Regions from separate parts of the Kiloniella antarctica genome, predicted to be linked through region 1. Evidence: riboswitches for the same ligand, from Rfam matches in the RefSeq annotation. Region 1 holds a riboswitch; each other region holds the start of a gene.
The links. Region 1 has a riboswitch for thiamine pyrophosphate ahead of ACFSKO_RS16000 (FAD-dependent oxidoreductase). Riboswitches for the same ligand answer to the same signal wherever they lie in the genome.

Region 1 (5,935 bases):
TTGATTCAATGAGCGGTCTGACATCACAACCTAGCTTGGGATCGATCGCGGCTGCCTTGCGCAATACAGATCGTGATACCGGACTTGATGATGGTGCTCTACAAGAATTATCTGGTTATTGGGAGCATGTCAGAGCTAATTATATCGGCTTCGAAAGTGATATTCGTAGTGGAACCTCAGATGTTTATCATCATGAAATGCCCGGTGGACAGTATACCAATCTCCGTCAACAAGCCCGCTCTCTCGGTATTGAAGAACGTTGGCCTGAAGTCTCTAAAGCTTATGCTGAGGTCAATGATATGTTTGGCGATATTGTTAAGGTAACACCATCTTCCAAAGTGGTTGGTGATATGGCCTTGATGATGGTTACGAGTGATCTTACACGCGCAGATGTTGAAAGCTTTGATAAGGAAATTGCCTTTCCTGAATCAGTTGTATCTTTTTTCAAAGGTGATCTTGGACAACCCGTTGGTGGTTTCCCACAAGCGCTTCAAAAAAAGGTTCTTAAAGACGAAGAGGCCATTACAGCAAGGCCGGGATCTTTGATGCCTGCGGCTGATCTAGTTGTTGAAAAAGCTGAAGTTGAGAAAAGAGTTGAACGCGCGATAAGTGATCGGGAATTTGCTTCTTATTTAATGTATCCACAAGTGTTTGTGGATTATGCAGCGCACCAGAAAAACTTTGGTACTGTATCTGTTCTGCCAACACCAGCGTTCTTTTATGGTATGAATATTGGTGAAGAACTCTCTGTACATATCGCACAAGGAAAAACGCTGATCATTCGTTTTAGAGCAATCAGTGAACCTGATGATGAGGGTGTTTGTACTGTTTTCTTCGAACTTAATGGTCAACCGAGAAATGTGAGGGTAACAGATCGAAGCCGCGCATCTGCTAAAGTTGCACATCCCAAAGCCGTTGTTGGAAACTCTGATCATATAGGAGCACCAATGCCTGGCCTAATTGTGACGGTGTCTGTTAGTGAAGGTGATCAAGTCGAGCAGGGAGATGTATTGATGTCTATTGAAGCTATGAAAATGCAGACGTCCGTACTGGCTGAAAAGACCGGAACGGTAACTGAACTTCTCGTTAAGCCGGGTTCAAAAATCGAAACGAAAGATTTACTGGCTGTTATTTCAGATTAGTCCTGATTTATAGAATGACGGTCACTCAATGTGATAAGTGACCGTCATTAATTTATTCAGCTTGTCTCTCTATACTGAGTTCAAGCCATTCCTGAAGACGTTCTTCGGGACTTTCGTTATAAAGAACATCGGTAACGACACAGATGGTATCGGCCCCTGCATCATATATTTCAGAAGCACGCTCTACGGAAAGACCGCCGATTGCAACAAGAGGGATGTGTCCAACCATTTCCTTCCAACGCCTTACGTTTTCGGCACCCTGGGGTTCCCAGTGCATTTCCTTAAGAATAGTCGGATAGACCGGGCCGAGAGCGATATAGTCGGGCTCTAAATCAAGAGCTCTATCGAGTTCATTTTCATCATGAGTACTGACACCTAGCTGAAGGCCAGCTTGGCGAATTTCCCCGATATCTGCGTCATCAAGATCTTCTTGACCAAGATGAATGAAATCGCAGCCAAGTTCAATTGCCAGTTCCCAGTAATCATTGATGATGAGTTGGGTTTGGTATTGATTACAGAGCTCTTGCGCAAGGGTGATTTGTTCGCGAACTTCGTCTTCTTCGGCATCTTTTATACGCAATTGGACAAGCTTTAAACCTACTGGGAGAAGCCGAGGAAGCCAGTTAGCGTTGTCAACGATCTGGTAAAAGGGGTTAAGCATGTTCTTGGTTCCAGAAGGGAAGGCCTGCTACCGGGGTGGAAGGCGCGGCCATATCCCTTTTTTCAATTGGGTCAGCGATAAAGGACAAGTGACCGCTTTCAATAGCCATTGCAAAAGCCTTGGCCATAAGAACGGGATCACCTGCCTTGGCGACGGCTGTATTCAAAAGTACACCGTCATAGCCAAGTTCCATCGCAGCTGCTGCATGTGAAGGCAATCCGATCCCCGCGTCAACAATTAATGGTACTTTGGGAAAATGGGCACGAAGACTGCGTAGGCCATAGATATTGTTTAATCCACGTCCGCTTCCAATTGGTGCGCCCCAAGGCATAAGTACTTCACATCCTGCAGCGATAAGTTTTTCTGCCACAACAAGATCTTCTGTTGTGTAAGGGAAAACCTGGAAACCATCTTCGCTGAGTATTTTTGCAGCTTCGACCAGGCCAAAAACATCAGGTTGCAGGCTGTCGTCTTCGCCGATCACCTCAAGCTTTACCCAAGGTGTTTCAAAAATTTCACGGGCCATGTGAGCCGTGGTTACGGCTTCTTTTACCGTTTTGCAACCCGCAGTGTTTGGAAGGACTTTAGCGCCTGTTTCTTTGATGTAAGACCAAAAATTTTGACCTGACTGTTCTTTACCAGACTCTCTTCGTAGAGAAACAGTGACGATATCAGACCCAGAAGCCTTGATTGCTTCAAGCATGATAGAGGGAGAGGGGTAGAGAGCCGTGCCGATTAAAAAGCGAGATGAGACTTCTTGATCATAAAATTGAATAGTCATGATTATCCTCCCTGCATTGGGGCAACAACTTCAATGGCATCACCGTCTTTTAAGTCAGTTGTTGCTCTTAGACTTGCCGGTGCGAGAGTACCATTTACGGCCGTTGCGATTTTTGCATCTCCATAACCTTGCTCATCCAGCAGCGCAGCTAGTGTTGATGTCTTTGTGATGATAGCCTCACCATTGAGCGTTAAGTTCATTAACTGTTTCCTGTGTACGAACTGGATGGGGGAGTATTTCCATTACCAGATAATGCAAGTTCAACGACCTTTTTGGCCATGGCGGGTGCTGCGAGGTAACCGTGGCGATACATACCGTTGAGATAAATTGTTTTCCCCATTTGAACAATCCGGGGTAGATTATCTGGGAAGGCGGGCCTAGCATCAACACCAATTTCAAGTATTTCGGCTTCGCCAAAGGCCGGGTGGAGAGCATAAGCCGCAGAAAGTAATTCCAAGATAGATCTCACACTGGCCCTGGTACGTTCTTCATTTTCTATCATGGTTGCGCCAACCATGAATACGCCATTATTCCTAGGAACGATATAAAGAGGAATACGTGGATGTAGTAGACGTACTGGGCGAGAGAGCGAAATTTCGCTGCTTTGTATCAGCACCATCTCTCCTTTGACGCCTCTCAGGTCTTTCAGTGTGTCTTTGGCAGACAAGCCGCGACAATCTATGCGGTAATCTGCGGTTGTCGGGATTTTGAGAAAATCATCGGACTGTTTTTTGTTGAATTGGAACGTAACGCCTTTTTCCTGCAAGTAAGCTACCAATTCAGGGAGAACCTCCCTTGGATCAAAATGTGCTTCTTGTGGATAATATAATCCGGTCGTAAATCGTCCTGCAAGATCTGGTTCAAGTATCTTGATTTGCTCTTCTTTGACTTGTTCCCAATTCTGGGTTCTGCGTCCAAAGCGTTTTAAATCAGGCACATCCCGTGGACTGGCGACTATAAGTGTGCCTTTTTGCCTGTAGGTAGATGTGAAACGAGACCAAAAAGCCATGGATTCAACGCCAAGTTCTCCTATTAGAGGTTCTGCGCTCTCCATCTCGCACCAGGGGGATAACATCCCTCCAGCCCACCATGAACAACAGCTTTCGTCAGGTCCGTTACTTTCAGAAATAACGGTAACATCACAGCATCTTTCCGCAAAAGCGGCAGCACATGATAAGCCAACAATACCTGACCCAATGATTTCTATATGCATTATTCTGCTGGTTCCTTTACCACTTTTTCGACGCGATCAGCATCAATATAAATAGGCTTCCCATTATTTTATACTGGCGACTCATTTGCGTTATGCCTTGTGTCTTATCGTTGATCTCTCTGTATAGTCCCTAACTTCTAGTCGAGAAGATCAGGATCGTTTGGCGGGTTCATGTATGTACTTTTGGTTCCGGTGAAGACACCAGTGGTGGGTGGGACTGTGTGTTCTTAAGTTCAGACACGTTAGATCTCCTGTTGTCTAATTCACAAGGAGATCCGGGGAGCTTTGGGAGGCTTTGGGCAGATATAGATTTAATCTCTATAAGCTGAGTTTTGATTCTGCCGTGGGTCCAATCCCTTCGCCGGCATGACCCGGATCAGGTTCGAAGGGTCCCGTACATACCAGCACAATCTCAGCCCCATATTATGAGGCACCCCTAGGATAACTCGCTTATAAGTCAAGATTTAGTCCGTTACAAGTCGCTAACGACTGGATCCATTTTTCACATAAGATTGGTTCAGATGATTGTTACTCTTTTGATGGACTTTGATATGTATCAATGTGATTTTAATTATTGCGCGTTATCCTCTCATATCTAATGAGAGTTTAATGATCATCTGCTCACGGTTTAAGTAGGTGGGTCACTTTGAAAAATAGCGAGAATTAAAGTGCAAGATATTCAAAATACCTCAACTGAAAAAACAAAAGCACAAGAAATAACTTTGTTTATGTTTCTTGCTGCGGGTTTAGTTCCTGCAATAACTCTTGGGCTCGTCATTGCCTATGGGTTTAGTATCTGGATGTATCAGGCTGTCATCTCTGGGCCACCCACAAGCTAGATTTTAAATGTTACTGTAAAGGTAGTACAGCCCTATTATAACTGAGTGTGTCTGGTTAATTACACTTAGTTATAATAGGGCTGTATGTGGTTTAATTTGATAAGGCGAGTTCGAATCTCGCCTTTACTTAGATATTTTGCAGTAAATAAAAAGGTGAACTCCAATGAGAGTTCACCTTTTTTGTAAAGCAATCGACGGAGGAAGTTATTCCCAGCCTTCAACACCTGTCATGTCCGGTAGTTCATGTGCGATGCCTTTATGGCAATCGATACAAGTTTTTTCTCCCGTGAATAGATAAGTTTGGTGGGCTGTTGCCGCTCTTTCGGATTGAGCTGTTATATCCATAGATGTGGTTGAATGGCAGTTACGACACTCCAGAGAGTTGTTTGCCTTAAGGCGATCCCATTCATGTCCGGCAAGACGTCGTCTTTCGGCGAGAAATTTCTCTCGGGTGTTGATGGTGCCAAACAGCTTGCCCCATACTTCTTTGGAAGCCTGCATTTTACGGGCAATTTTGTCAGTCCAGTTATGCGGTACGTGGCAGTCTGGACAACTGGCGCGGACGCCAGAGCGGTTGCTGTAGTGGATGGTTGGTTTCAGCTCAACAAAAACATTGTCGCCCATTTCGTGACAACTGACACAGAACTCTTCGGTGTTGGTCAGTTCCAGAGTGGTATTGAAACCACCCCAGAACATAACGCCAGCAACAAAGCCACCAATGGTCAGGAAACCAATTGAAAGATGTTTCGCGGGGCGATTGCCATGGGACCATATCCAACAGGCCATACCCCACAATTTTTTAAAAGGTGTCAACATGGTTTTGCCTATTCAGCCTTAATGATGTGTTCAACGTCAATGAACTCGTTTTCAACAAGCGGTGGGGCATCGACCTGGGTTACGTGACATTGAGTACAGAAATATCGACGTGGTGAAACTGTTGCCAATACCTGATTATCTCGGTCCATATAGTGGGTAACACTCACCATGGGAGCTTGAGACTCACCTGTGCGGGTTCGTGCGTGGCAAGAAAGACATTTGTTGGCATTGGTTGAGATCTCATAAGATCTGATTTTATGAGGAATAGTTGGAGGTTGTTCAGGGTAATTTCTAATCCGTTTTACGTCCTTATTTTCAACCTTATTCATCTTCGGAGCCTCTGCTTCAGAGGTGATTGGCGTCCCTTGGCGAAGAGTGGCGGCGCCGTCGGAATGGGCACTGACACCAAAAGCAAGGAATCCCGCGACAGCGGCGACGCTAATAAGAAATTTTTTCATTTCACGCTCTCCCGGTAGCAATAAC
Region 2 (5,935 bases), on a different contig from region 1:
CGGAAAGGTTGGCCATTCCTTTGAGGCTGATAAACAGTCCGGTGGCTAAAACAAAGGGAGGTAGAAGAAGGATAATACTTCCTGAAAAATCGGTTATTGCGGACAAAGGCTTTGCATAGTTTTTTTTCCCTAGTCGAGAAGGGAGTTCAAGGCTGCGTAACATGAGGGCGATACCGATCGCGAGTAACAGGGTGAGAGTTCCTGCAGCCAGAGAGATCATAAGACTGTTAAATGAAGCGCTCCATAATTTTTCATCCCCGAGGACAGTAAAAAAACGTGTGGAGAATGCCTTTTGAGCTGTGGCAAGCAAGGGCGGGAACACCAAAAGGCTCATTGCAATTAGCATGATTGTATCGATTGCTATCGCAGCCGGCTTTTTGGCGTCAAAACGCTTTGCTGGCTGCTGCTCAGTATTTCCCAGCGGGATATTGCGAGCAAAACGGCTGCCTATAAACAATAAAGTCGCGCAGAAGAATAGCTGAGTTAGGGCAAGGATTACGGCTTTGGGGATGTCGAAATCCAGTCTTATTGCCTGATAGATCGCAACTTCAAGTGTATTGGTTGAAGGGCCGCCGCCAAGAGCGAGAACGACGGTAAAAGAAGTAAAGCACAGCAGAAAGACAAGGCCACAGGACGCTGGTAATACCCGCCTTAACATTGGCCATTCGATGAGCTTAAAAATGTCTTTGCCTGACATGTTGAGTTGTGCCGTTGAGCGCCAATACTCTTGTGGTAAAGCTTCAAGGGTTTGGAGGAAAATTCTCGACAGCAGGGGAGCATTGAAAAAAACATGGGCAATTAATATGCCGATAAGGCCATAGAGATAGTTTCCTGCCGTAAGATCGAAAAACGATAGAGCTTGATTGAACCACCCGTTTCGGCCATGCACGGCAACAATGCCAAATACCCCGACAATCGTTGGTACAATCAAAGACAGTGATGCAAGTCGCAAGAACGACTTTCGCCCAGGTAAATTGGGGCGGCGAGATAACGCGCGTGCAACGGGAATAGCGATAAATGTTGAAATAACTGTGCTGAGTAGAGCTTGGTACAGGGTAAACCTAATAACGCGAAACAGATAGCTGTTGTTATAAATCTTCGAAAAATTTATCTCAAAAATTTGACTGAATAACCCTGAAAAAGCGAGCCCCAATATCAAAGAGATTACACATAAGCTAAGAAGGCCGGGCCATAAAAAGCCAAACCAACCATGGGATGTACGTGTCTTTGATATGGGGTTCATTAGATTATTCAGGATTAACGATCGATGGCGTTAAGCCAGTTATCAATCCAGGCTTGGCGGTTATTCTGAACATCTTCTGGGCTGAAAAGAAGGGCTTTTTCTGGTTTGGGAAGCTCTTCAAATGTGCTTGGTAGACCATCACCAAGATCAATGGCTGGATACATCCAGTTGCCTGTAGGGATTTGGTTTTGAAAATCTTTGGCGGCAATAAAGCTCATAAAATCTTGAGCCAGTTCAGGCTCTTTTGAGCTGGCAAGTTGGGCTGCAACCTCCACTTGAGTATAATGTCCCTCATCGAAAATTGCTGCTTTATACCGGGTGTTTTCTTCTGCAATGATGTGATAAGCGGGAGAGGTGGTGTAGCTCAAAACCATGTCTGCTTCACCGTCCTTAAACAAGCCGTAAGCTTCGCTCCAGCCTTTGGTCACCGTGACGATTTTTGGGGAGAGTTTTTTCCAGGATTCTGCGGCTTTATCTCCATAAACATTCTGCATCCAAAGCATAAGCCCAAGACCGGTTGTTGAGCTTCTAGGGTCTTGAATAATAATCTTTAGATCCGGAAATCCATTGATCAATTGATCAAGACTGGTGGGGGCGCTGGGTAATTTTTCGCTATTGTAAACGAAAGCAAAGTAGCCATAATCAAAGGGCACAAAGGTCTCATCGTTCCAGGGTATTGGAAGCGTGAAGTTTTGTAGGGAGACATTGCTCTTTACAAATAAACCTGTTTCAGCAGCTTCGGCTGTTAAGTTGGTGTCCAGGCCGAGAACGACATCTGCAGTAGTGTCTTTTCCCTCGAGCTTTAAGCGACTGAGAATACCAACAGAAGAATCAACAGCGACAAACTTAAGGTCACAATCACAATTGGCTTCAAAAGCCTTCTTAACCTTTGGCCCTGCACCCCAATCGGCGGCAAAGGCATCGTAGGTATAAATGGTGAGAGTTTTTTTATCATCGGCAGACGCTGAGAAATTTATTCCCAGACCGAAAGTAGTGACTGCAAGTGCAGTTATCATTGTTCGCAAGATCATGCGACGCTCCATATTTAGCGGGCGAGCCCAATTTATTGTGCAGGGAGGCTCCTGAAAAATCTGGAATATATTTAACAGATAGAACCATTGGTTCGTAATCTGTGCCCAGCTCTCAATTCCCTCCGCCGGTACTAACCGGTTCAGGTTCGACGGGTTTTTTTCCTGCTTAGGAAAATTCTCAGCCCTTTATGGGCACCCCGTTGAGACCGAAGCCGAGCTTAGACATTTTTTATTGCATCAGCAAGCCATTACCCGGTGAGCAAACCAGGGGTTTTTGCCTAAAAGTGTGTCAGGTGTTCGAGTGTAAGACATCTCTATATTTAGACGGGGTGAAACCACCTAATAGTTTGAATTCACGGGATAAGTGATGTCGATCAGAATAGCCCTGATACCAAGCGATATCGTCAATAGTATGTTCATCAAAAGTCAGAGCGATGCAAGTATCACGAAAACGGATGTGGCGGATGAGGGTTGCATACCCCGTGTTTAAATTTGTTAACCGTCGGGATAGGCTACGGGTTGAGATGCCAATGTGTCTGGCGGCAAATGGCATGGGTAAGTGTCCGCCGTCTTGGGATTTGGGCAGGGAAGTTATGCGAGAGAGAAGTTCTCGATCTGAAATCAGGTGCGTAAGGTCTTGCATGGCGGCGAGGTTTTTTTCCCGTAGGTGAATTAGAGGAGTTCCTTTGATGAGGATTTCAGAATCAGGCGTGAAATTTCTGGCAAGAAGTGGGTTAAAAACGAGTGTGCTTTGTAAATTCAATTTATAAGACGGGCTGTTTGGAGGATGCACCCATATTTCGACTGCTTGAAGGTCAAACAAAGCACAGGCGACACCACCGAGAACAGCGGGGCCAAAACAGCTCATGTTTGCGAGCGGAGAGAGGAACGGCCTTATGACGATCTCTTCAGAGGAGATTTGTTCTATAAAATAGTTATACCATGCCCTGTATTTCGGATGAGAAAATTTCTTACCTGAAGCGATAAGCCTGTTATGGGATTGAAGCTCAAGACAACTCGTCCATCGTAAGACCAATTGCCGAGGAGTTCTGGCAGAGGATAACGAAAAACTTATCGGATCAAAATTTATGTTTATGGCGGCCTGATAACTTAATTGCAGCACCGATTGATAGCCATGATTTTGAGATAATTTCAACAGTTCCTGCGATGCATTCATAAATTGGTTGGGCAAGGTCTGATTTATCTTGGCAGCCATAACACCGAGATTTTGAAACCAGGTTGACCATTGACGTGCGTAACTTTCTCCAAGGGGAGGGGGATTTATCTTCTTGCTATTTTGCGTTGTTTTGGCGTGGATTTTCACAAGCTCTAACTAAATTGCACTTAACATTGATTTTCCAATTGTCGGGGATCCTCTTTCCTGAGGCAAAAGAAATCCAAAACAAAGAAAATAATGACAGGGATATAATTCAATGTTGCAGAGATTGAGAACACAAATTTGTATCGTTAGCTTGGTCGTTGTGGGTTTGGTGACCTCCGTTCAAGCTGATACGGGGAGCTATATGACTGCAAAAGAAGTATTAGTGCTTATGAACGGAAATTCAATTTCCGGGGTTTTTGGAGATAATAAAGCTTATCGCCAACGTAATCATTCCAGTGGAATAGCTGTTGTTGCGATAAAGGGAGACCCGGTTCGTTTAATCCCCTGGTTTGTCGATGATCAGGCACGTTATTGTGAAGACTGGTCAGAATGGGGCGTTTTTTGCTTCAGATTTATGCGTGGTGATAAGGGTGGGGTTTTCATTTCTGAAAGAGCCAACGGTAAGCAAATGGAAATCAACTGGCATGAAGGCTATATTGACATTAACCACGAATAATTCAGATAGCTACTCCGTTTGATTTGAAAGACAGAGCCCAGGGAATTCCTGGGCTCTGTTATTATAGGGAAGCTAATATCTGTATGGGCTACTCTGCTTGTTGTTTGTTGTTAGGGCTGTTTTGATCGTTACCAAAGCGCAACAGACAGAAACCAGCAAGCGCGGAGAGTATAGAGCCGCTTAAGACCCCGATCCTTACCTGACCAGCGACGCTCGGATCTTCAAAGGCGAGGCCACCGATAAACAAGCTCATTGTGAAACCAATACCCGTTAATAGAGCTAAGGCATAGATTTGACGCCAGTTTGTTCCTTCGGGAAGACGGCATATTTTTGTTTTTGCTGCAAACCAAATAAAGGAAAAGACCCCGAGTTGTTTACCGATGAATAGACCCGCGGCAATACCGAGTGTGAGCGGAGCAATAAGGGTTTCGACTGTAATTCCCTGAAGTGATACACCCGCATTTGCGAAGGCAAATATGGGTAAGATCATAAAAGCGACCCATGGATGGAGGTGGTGCTCGAGACTTTTCAGAGGACTTTTCTCTTCAGGTGTTTTTCCTTTCAGCGGGATGGCAAACCCGATGGCAACTCCAGCAAGTGTAGCATGCACTCCTGATTTTAGAACGCATACCCATAAGATGATCCCGACCAAAACATAAGGCATTTTTGCCGTCACACCCACACGGTTGAGTATAAGAAGGCCCAGTAAGGCAGCAGCAGCAAATGCGAGCGAGATGAGAGAAAGTTCAGCGGTGTAGAAAAACGCAATAATTATAATGGCGCCTAGGTCATCAAAAATTGCAATAGCAGTCAGCAAGATTTTGAGAGACAGGGGAACTCTGTTGCCCAAAAGAGCCATGATACCAAGGGCAAAAGCAATGTCGGTGGCTGTTGGAATAGCCCATCCGTTCATATTGCTGCCTTCACCCAAATTTATTCCCACAAAAACAAGGGCAGGAATGAGCATACCGCCAACGGCAGCGATTGCCGGTAGGGCTATTTGATCAACAGAAGACAACTGTCCTTCTAAAATTTCCCTTTTTAACTCTAGTCCGATCAGAAGAAAGAAAATGGCCATAAAGCCATCGTTGATCCAGAGGAGGACAGCTTTGGAGAGAGCCCACTCACCTAGAGCGATGGTAAAGGGAACATCGAGCATACTTGTATAATAGGATGCTAGGGGAGAGTTCGAGGCAATGAGCGCCAGCAATGCAGCAAACATGAGAGTTATCCCGCCTGCTGATTCCATCTGTAGAAAATTTCTAATCATTCTGGTTGGCATAACAGTGGCTCCCAAGTTGCCAAGAGTTAATAGGTAAATTATCGCTTTCAGAAAGTGGTACCTATTGTTTGATATGTATAATCGATTTATTACTGTATATTAATAGCCTTAAGCTATCACGAGATATTTATGCCAAAACCAACAATCCGACAACTTGAATACTTTCTGGCCGTGGCTGAAACGCTTCATTTCAGAAAGGCCGCAGAAAGGTTGAACGTAAGCCAACCAACACTGAGTGATCAAGTGAAAGAACTCGAGTACCGTTTGGGCGTGGCCTTGTTGGAACGATCTCGGCAGACGGTTCAGCTGACGTCTGTGGGTGAGGAGCTGCTTAAACGAGCGAGATATCTGTTGCGTGATCTTGATGATTTGTGTGATGCAGCGCAATCGGCAAAGGGTATGCTAGGAGGGCGGTTACGATTAGGGGTTGCGCCGACTGTTGGTCCGTATTTGTTGCCGCATGTCATTCCACTTTTGCATCAAAAGTATCCTGAACTTAAATTACATATTCGTGAGGATCGATCCAGAGCTCTTGAGCAAA
Region 3 (5,935 bases), on a different contig from region 1:
GTCTGAAGGTGCGATGAGTTCTACGTCTAACCCCTGTGCTTCAAAGAAACCTTTTTCTTTGGCAATCACGAGAGTTGCGTGATCCGGGTTTACAAACCAGTCAAGTAGCACGGTCATCTTGTCTGCTGCTGTTGCTCCGCCCGCGAGGCTGAAAAGCCCTGCAAGCAAGGAGAGTGTAAAGCTCAGCTTTCTTAGCATTATTTATTCCTCAAGAAATAGTTTTAAGTTTTGTGATCATCGAGTGACATCCTTTTAAGGAGACGATTTAAAAGATGGTCTGTAGTGAGATAAAGAGTAACAGCCATAAGTGCGAGTAAGCAGAGTGCGGCAAACATCAGGTCAATTTGCATCCTGCCATTGGCGTGCAGCATCAAATAGCCAAGACCTTGTGATGAACCAACCCACTCCCCGACAATTGCACCGATTGGTGCTGTGGCGATAGCGACCCGTAATCCGGATGCCAGGGAGGGAAGGGCGAGGGGGATACGGACGTGAATGAGAAAAGCCAAAGGACTGGCATTCATAACCTTTGCAAGTGCCTGCCAGTCTTTAGGTGTGCGTCTCAAACCATCATAAAAAGCCGCTGTTATTGGAAAATAGATAATAAGGACTGTCATGGCTACTTTGGAAGGCATACCGTACCCGAGCCAAAGCACAAGAATGGGAGCTAGGGCAAAGACGGGGAGAGATTGGGTGATGACAAGCACAGGGGTGAGCCAAACGCGAAGAGGCTTTGCTGTTGCAAGTGTGAGCGCTGATGCGCAACCAAGCGCCGTGCCAATGGTAAAGCCAAACAAGATTTCTGTTAGTGTATAGCTCGCGTGATGGAGAAGAGTAGGCAGGCGGTTCCAAAGTGTTTCAACGACGACAAGGGGGCCTGGAAGAATATAGGGCGGGACGGAAGTCATTTTGACAATGAAATGCCATAGAATAAGCAACCCAAAAAGCACAATGACCACTCTAACGGAACTCATCATATGGTCATCTTTCCCATAGAGAGTTCAGATATGAGCACATCATAGAGCTGTATAATTGCCGGATCATTCAGGTTTCGGATGGGAGAGCTTTCAGGAGAAAATGATCTTGCCTCACAAACAATGGGGCCGATTAAAATAAAGATAAAGTGCGCCAGACGCAGAGCTTCAAGCGGATCGTGGGTGATCATGACCACGGTTTTGTTTTTGAGGTGTTTGTGAGTAAGTTCCTGCATTTCAGCGCGGGTAATAGCGTCCAAGGCAGAGAAAGGTTCATCAAGAAGTACGATTGGGCGATTTTCCAGTAAGGTTCTGGCCAGTGCTGTACGCTGCCTCATACCGCCGGAAAGCGTATTGGGTTTCTGATCAAGAGATGCTCCAAGTCCAAGTTGTTGAAGGAGGCTGATCGCGGATTTTTTCTCGATAAGAGGAGGATTTTTTTTGGTAGGGCAAAGCCGGTTACGTATGAGGACATTATCGAGAATAGAAAGCCACGGGAGAAGAAGATCGTCCTGGGTCATCCAGCTAATTTGATCGGTTAAAGAGGCAGTGTTTTTTTGTTTGATTGTTCCTTCAAACGATCCCGTTGGCAGCAGCCCAGCAATGGCTTTAAGAAGTGAGGATTTTCCGACACCACTTCTTCCTAGTAAGACATTCCAACTACCAGAGTGCAGGTTGATGTTGAAATCATTAAACACTTGTCGATTTTCAAATGAGAGTGAAAAACCTTCAACGATAATGTCCTCACTCTTTGGCGGCCTGCTCCCTTTTTTATGCACCAGCGTTAACCCTCTTTTGGCCAAAAAGCGTGGAAGTGATGGACGGGACCATGACCTTTCCCGACACCTAGAGTATCTGCGTGTTGAAGTGCGTTACTTAGGTATGTTTTGGCTTGTGTAACGGCCTCTATCAAAGGAAGGCCTTTGGCGAGACCAGCCGCGATTGATGCCGAGAGGGTACATCCTGTACCGTGGCTGTTGCTTGTGTTTATACGCAGGCCACTTAAGCAGCGATCTGCTTGGCCATCAAAGAAGAGATCATCACTTGTGTCTCCGCCCAAGTGACCACCTTTTAGCAAGACAGACTTGATGGGCATTTTTTTGAAAACCTGGAGTAATTCGCTCATCTCGTCCAGGGATGTTGGTTCTTTCATTTCCGTGAGTTCAGCCGCCTCTGGAAGGTTCGGCGTAATAATGGTTGCCTTGGGAAGTAGATGTTCTTTTAAGCTTTGGATAGCATCATCCTGTAGTAGCTTGTCACCACTTTTAGCAACCATCACAGGATCAAGTACAATAGGCACATCAGGATAATTATTCATAGCATTCGCAACAGCACAAATGACGTCAGGTGTCCCCAACATCCCGATTTTAACGGCTTTGACATCGAGGTCTTCAAAAACGGTGTGGATTTGATCTTGAATGAAATGGGTAGAGACGGGGTAAATGCTGTGTACTTTACAGGTGTTTTGCGCGGTCAAAGCTGTAATGACGGACGCGGCATAAACACCGAGAGCTGACATGGCTTTGATATCTGCCTGGATACCGGCACCGCCACCACTATCTGATCCCGCAATTGTCAGGGCTATAGGCACTGGCATGATTTCCTCCATTATTCATCTCAGAGGATTTCAATGCTTTGCTTTTATCCGAAAATCGGTTGGGGTATCAAATTGTGACTCCCTGCAAGCATCTCAATTTCCTCCGCCGGTATTAACCGGATCAGGTTCTGCGGGTTAGCAATTGCTTCTCAGCTCGTTTTTCTAAGTAAGAAAGATGAGCACCCCGACGAGATTTTCTGAATTATGCTGTGCTTTTGAAAATAGGCAAGAGGGAAAGTGTTGTTTAGGTTTTCTGGGGGATATCATACTCAGATCTGGACCTACCTGATACTTTGATAGCATATAGGGCGTTTCATCCATTTGGATGTGAGTGTTTAAAGAAGGAATTGAATAAATGACTGGGATTATTCGACACGATACGACAGCGCGTTCAAGTAAGATTGTGGAGCATGGGGATACAATCTATTTATCTGGACAAGTTGGAACTGCAGGAGAAACAGTTTCAGTACAGACCAAAGAAATTTTGGACAAAATTGATGTATGTCTAGCTTCTGTGGGAAGTGACAAAACTAAAATTCTTCAAGCCGTCATCTGGTTAAGTGATATGAAGTATTTCGCTGAATTGAACGAAGTTTGGAATGCGTGGGTTCCAGAAGGGCACGCGCCTGCTCGTGCTTGTGGCGAAGCTAAATTAGCGCGTGCTGAGTTGAGTGTGGAAATTATTATCACCGCTGCTAAATAGTTACGTTTACTGTTTTGTAACCCTATCTGAGCTGCTCAATAATTGGTATTGAGCAGCTTTTTTTATGTCCTAAGCGACTTAGGCTGGATTCCTTTGGTTGTATAAAGTATAATAACTTTATGCTCGTTAGTTTTGATCAATTAGTAAATAAATTCGGCCATTTGCCTACGTTTCTTGCTTGGTTGATCTTAAGCACAGACCCCCTCTTGTCAGAGAGCTAAAAGAAGGTCACCCTGCGTAAATACACGCAGGAATATTATTGCTACTAACGTGTACAACGTAAAAACAATAACAGGGTTAAGTAAAGAGACTGTGAGTTTGTTCGCACTTAATATAAGAAAAGTCGATAAATATCGAAAATTATACTTTAAATTAAGTGGTGAAGTTGAACTTATTTTCTGACTCATTCTCTTTGCTTGGAAACATGAGGGCATTATGAATAAAAAAATACTAGTGCTGTTACTTTTGGTCGTGGCGATCGCTGCGGGCATCTTCTTTTATATGAAAAAAGGGGAAGAACAGGTAGCAGAAAAGAAAGTTGAAGAGCCAGCAAAAGAAATGGTTTTTCATCGCGGAAACGGCTCCGAGCCAGGAAGTCTTGATCCGCAAATCTCAGAAGGTGTTCCTTCTTCTCATATTCTTCGTGATATTTTTGAAGGTCTTACTGCAGAGCATACCGACGGTTCACTCATTCCGGGGCAAGCTGAAAGCTGGACCATTAGTCCTGACGGTACCAAATTTACTTTTAAACTGCGTGCTGATGCGGTTTGGAGTAACGGTGACCCGGTAACAGCACATGATTTTGTTTATGCGTGGCAACGCGCCGTTGCTCCTGCTACTGGCTCTGAGTACTCATTCTTGCTCTATCCACTACAAAATGCGCAGGCTATTGCGGGTGGCGAAGAAAAGGATCTTTCCCAGTTGGGTGCAAAAGCACTTGATGACAGAACTCTCGAAGTTCAACTTGAAGGTCCTGCGCCTTATTTCTTGGGCATGATAACACACTCTGTTGCCTATCCAGTTCATAAAGCAACAGTAGAAGCGCACGGCGAAAAATGGACACGTCCAGAAAATATCGTATCAAACGGTGCGTTCAAACTTTCAGAGTGGACCCCTCAATCACGTATCGTTTCAGTTAAGTCAGATACCTATTGGAATAAAGACACAGTGAAGCTGGATAAAGTTGTTTATTATCCAACTGAAAGTCAGACCACTGCTCTTAAGCGTTATCGCGCAGGTGAGCTTGATTGGACGTACGAAGTTCCAAATGATCAAATCAAATGGATCAAGGAAAACATGGCCGACGAATTCCACGTCACTAATTACCTTGGAACTTATTACTACGGCTTTAACATGACAAAGCCTCCGTTCAACGATCCAAAGTTACGTAAGGCTTTCTCTATGGCGATTGATCGTGACATTCTGACAACAAATATTGTTACAGCGGGTGAAGTTCCTGCCTATGCGTTTGTTGTTCCTGGTGTTACTGGATATGACCCCGTATATTCTGATTTTAAAGCAAAAGAACAAGCTGCTCGTAATGCAGAAGCTATGAAGCTTTATGAAGAAGCTGGTTATTCCAAAGATAACCCTCTTGAAATTGAACTTCGCTATAATACGAGTGATAACCACAAAAAGATTGCCATTGCTGTTGCCAGCATGTGGAAGAAAACTCTTGGTGCAAAAGTTAACCTCGTAAACGAAGAGTGGAAAGTTTATCTTGAAACTCGGAAGCTGAAGCAGGTTACACAGGCATTCCGTGCTGGTTGGATTGGCGATTATAATGATCCAAATACTTTCTTGGAACTATGGTTATCTGATTCAGGTTTAAATGATACTGGTTTTAACGATCCAGAATTTGACAGCCTTCTTAAACAAGCAGGTGTTGAACAAGATGCAACCAAGCGTAAAGAATTGCTTATGAAAGCTGAGGGGATTTTCCTCGAAGCAAACGCGGTTGCACCGATCTACCACTACGTTACAAAACGTATGGTTAAGCCTTATGTTAAAGGCTGGAAAAGCAACGTAATGGATCATATCCGTTCTCAGTATATCACTGTTGAGAAATAGGGAACTCCCGGTTTCCGAATAATGTATCGGCGCGTCGTCAAAGAGGCGGCGCGCCGAACTTTTAATTAGGATATGTTATATGTTGTCGTTTATTTTAAAGCGTCTGGCCGGGGCTATTCCGACGTTGCTGATTATTGTAACTCTGGCTTTCTTTTTGATCCGTGCAGCTCCTGGCGGGCCTTTTGATAAAGAGCGCTCTGTTCCACCTGAAGTCGCTGCAAATTTAAATGCTGTATATCACTTGGACTCTCCCTTATGGGAACAATATCTGTATTATCTGGGGAATGCAGTCCAAGGTGATTTTGGTCCCTCATTCCAATATAGAGATTATTCTGTAACAGAGCTGATCGGTGCAGGCTTTCCTGTATCTCTTACGCTAGGTTTAACGGCGATTTTTCTGGCGATCACTATTGGTATGTCGCTGGGCGCTATTGCTGCGTTAAAACAAAATTCTTTTATCGACTATGCTGTTATGGCAACAGCAATGACAGGGATTACAATTCCGAATTTCGTCATGGCGCCACTGCTTACACTGGTTTTTGGTGTTTATTTACACGTTCTCCCGGTGGGAGGTTGGGGTGATGGTCCTGC

Region 2: it holds a riboswitch for thiamine pyrophosphate, as region 1 does, so the genes downstream of both, thiB (thiamine ABC transporter substrate binding subunit) here and ACFSKO_RS16000 (FAD-dependent oxidoreductase) in region 1, are expected to answer to the same signal.
Region 3: it holds a riboswitch for thiamine pyrophosphate, as region 1 does, so the genes downstream of both, thiD (bifunctional hydroxymethylpyrimidine kinase/phosphomethylpyrimidine kinase) here and ACFSKO_RS16000 (FAD-dependent oxidoreductase) in region 1, are expected to answer to the same signal.

Annotation. Positions count from the first base shown of each region.
Region 1 is NZ_JBHUII010000011.1:13,320-19,254, forward strand. Features, by position in the region: gene pyc (pyruvate carboxylase) at 1-1,142, shown strand, start outside; gene ACFSKO_RS15985 (thiamine phosphate synthase) at 1,195-1,803, opposite strand; gene ACFSKO_RS15990 (thiazole synthase) at 1,796-2,584, opposite strand; gene thiS (sulfur carrier protein ThiS) at 2,587-2,784, opposite strand; gene ACFSKO_RS16000 (FAD-dependent oxidoreductase) at 2,784-3,797, opposite strand; TPP riboswitch at 4,133-4,245, opposite strand; gene ACFSKO_RS16005 (periplasmic nitrate reductase, NapE protein) at 4,466-4,636, shown strand; gene ACFSKO_RS16010 (NapC/NirT family cytochrome c) at 4,841-5,422, opposite strand; gene ACFSKO_RS16015 (nitrate reductase cytochrome c-type subunit) at 5,461-5,910, opposite strand; gene napA (nitrate reductase catalytic subunit NapA) at 5,912-5,935, opposite strand, start outside.
Region 2 is NZ_JBHUII010000001.1:816,121-822,055, reverse strand. Features, by position in the region: gene thiP (thiamine/thiamine pyrophosphate ABC transporter permease) at 1-1,243, opposite strand, end outside; gene thiB (thiamine ABC transporter substrate binding subunit) at 1,258-2,274, opposite strand; TPP riboswitch at 2,374-2,484, opposite strand; gene ACFSKO_RS03920 (helix-turn-helix domain-containing protein) at 2,564-3,598, opposite strand; gene ACFSKO_RS03915 (hypothetical protein) at 3,708-4,112, shown strand; gene nhaA (Na+/H+ antiporter NhaA) at 4,201-5,394, opposite strand; gene ACFSKO_RS03905 (hydrogen peroxide-inducible genes activator) at 5,524-5,935, shown strand, end outside.
Region 3 is NZ_JBHUII010000013.1:411,121-417,055, reverse strand. Features, by position in the region: gene ACFSKO_RS20520 (ABC transporter substrate-binding protein) at 1-198, opposite strand, end outside; gene ACFSKO_RS20515 (ABC transporter permease) at 222-977, opposite strand; gene ACFSKO_RS20510 (ABC transporter ATP-binding protein) at 974-1,753, opposite strand; gene thiD (bifunctional hydroxymethylpyrimidine kinase/phosphomethylpyrimidine kinase) at 1,759-2,571, opposite strand; TPP riboswitch at 2,652-2,768, opposite strand; gene ACFSKO_RS20500 (RidA family protein) at 2,927-3,274, shown strand; gene ACFSKO_RS20495 (peptide ABC transporter substrate-binding protein) at 3,710-5,344, shown strand; gene oppB (oligopeptide ABC transporter permease OppB) at 5,424-5,935, shown strand, end outside.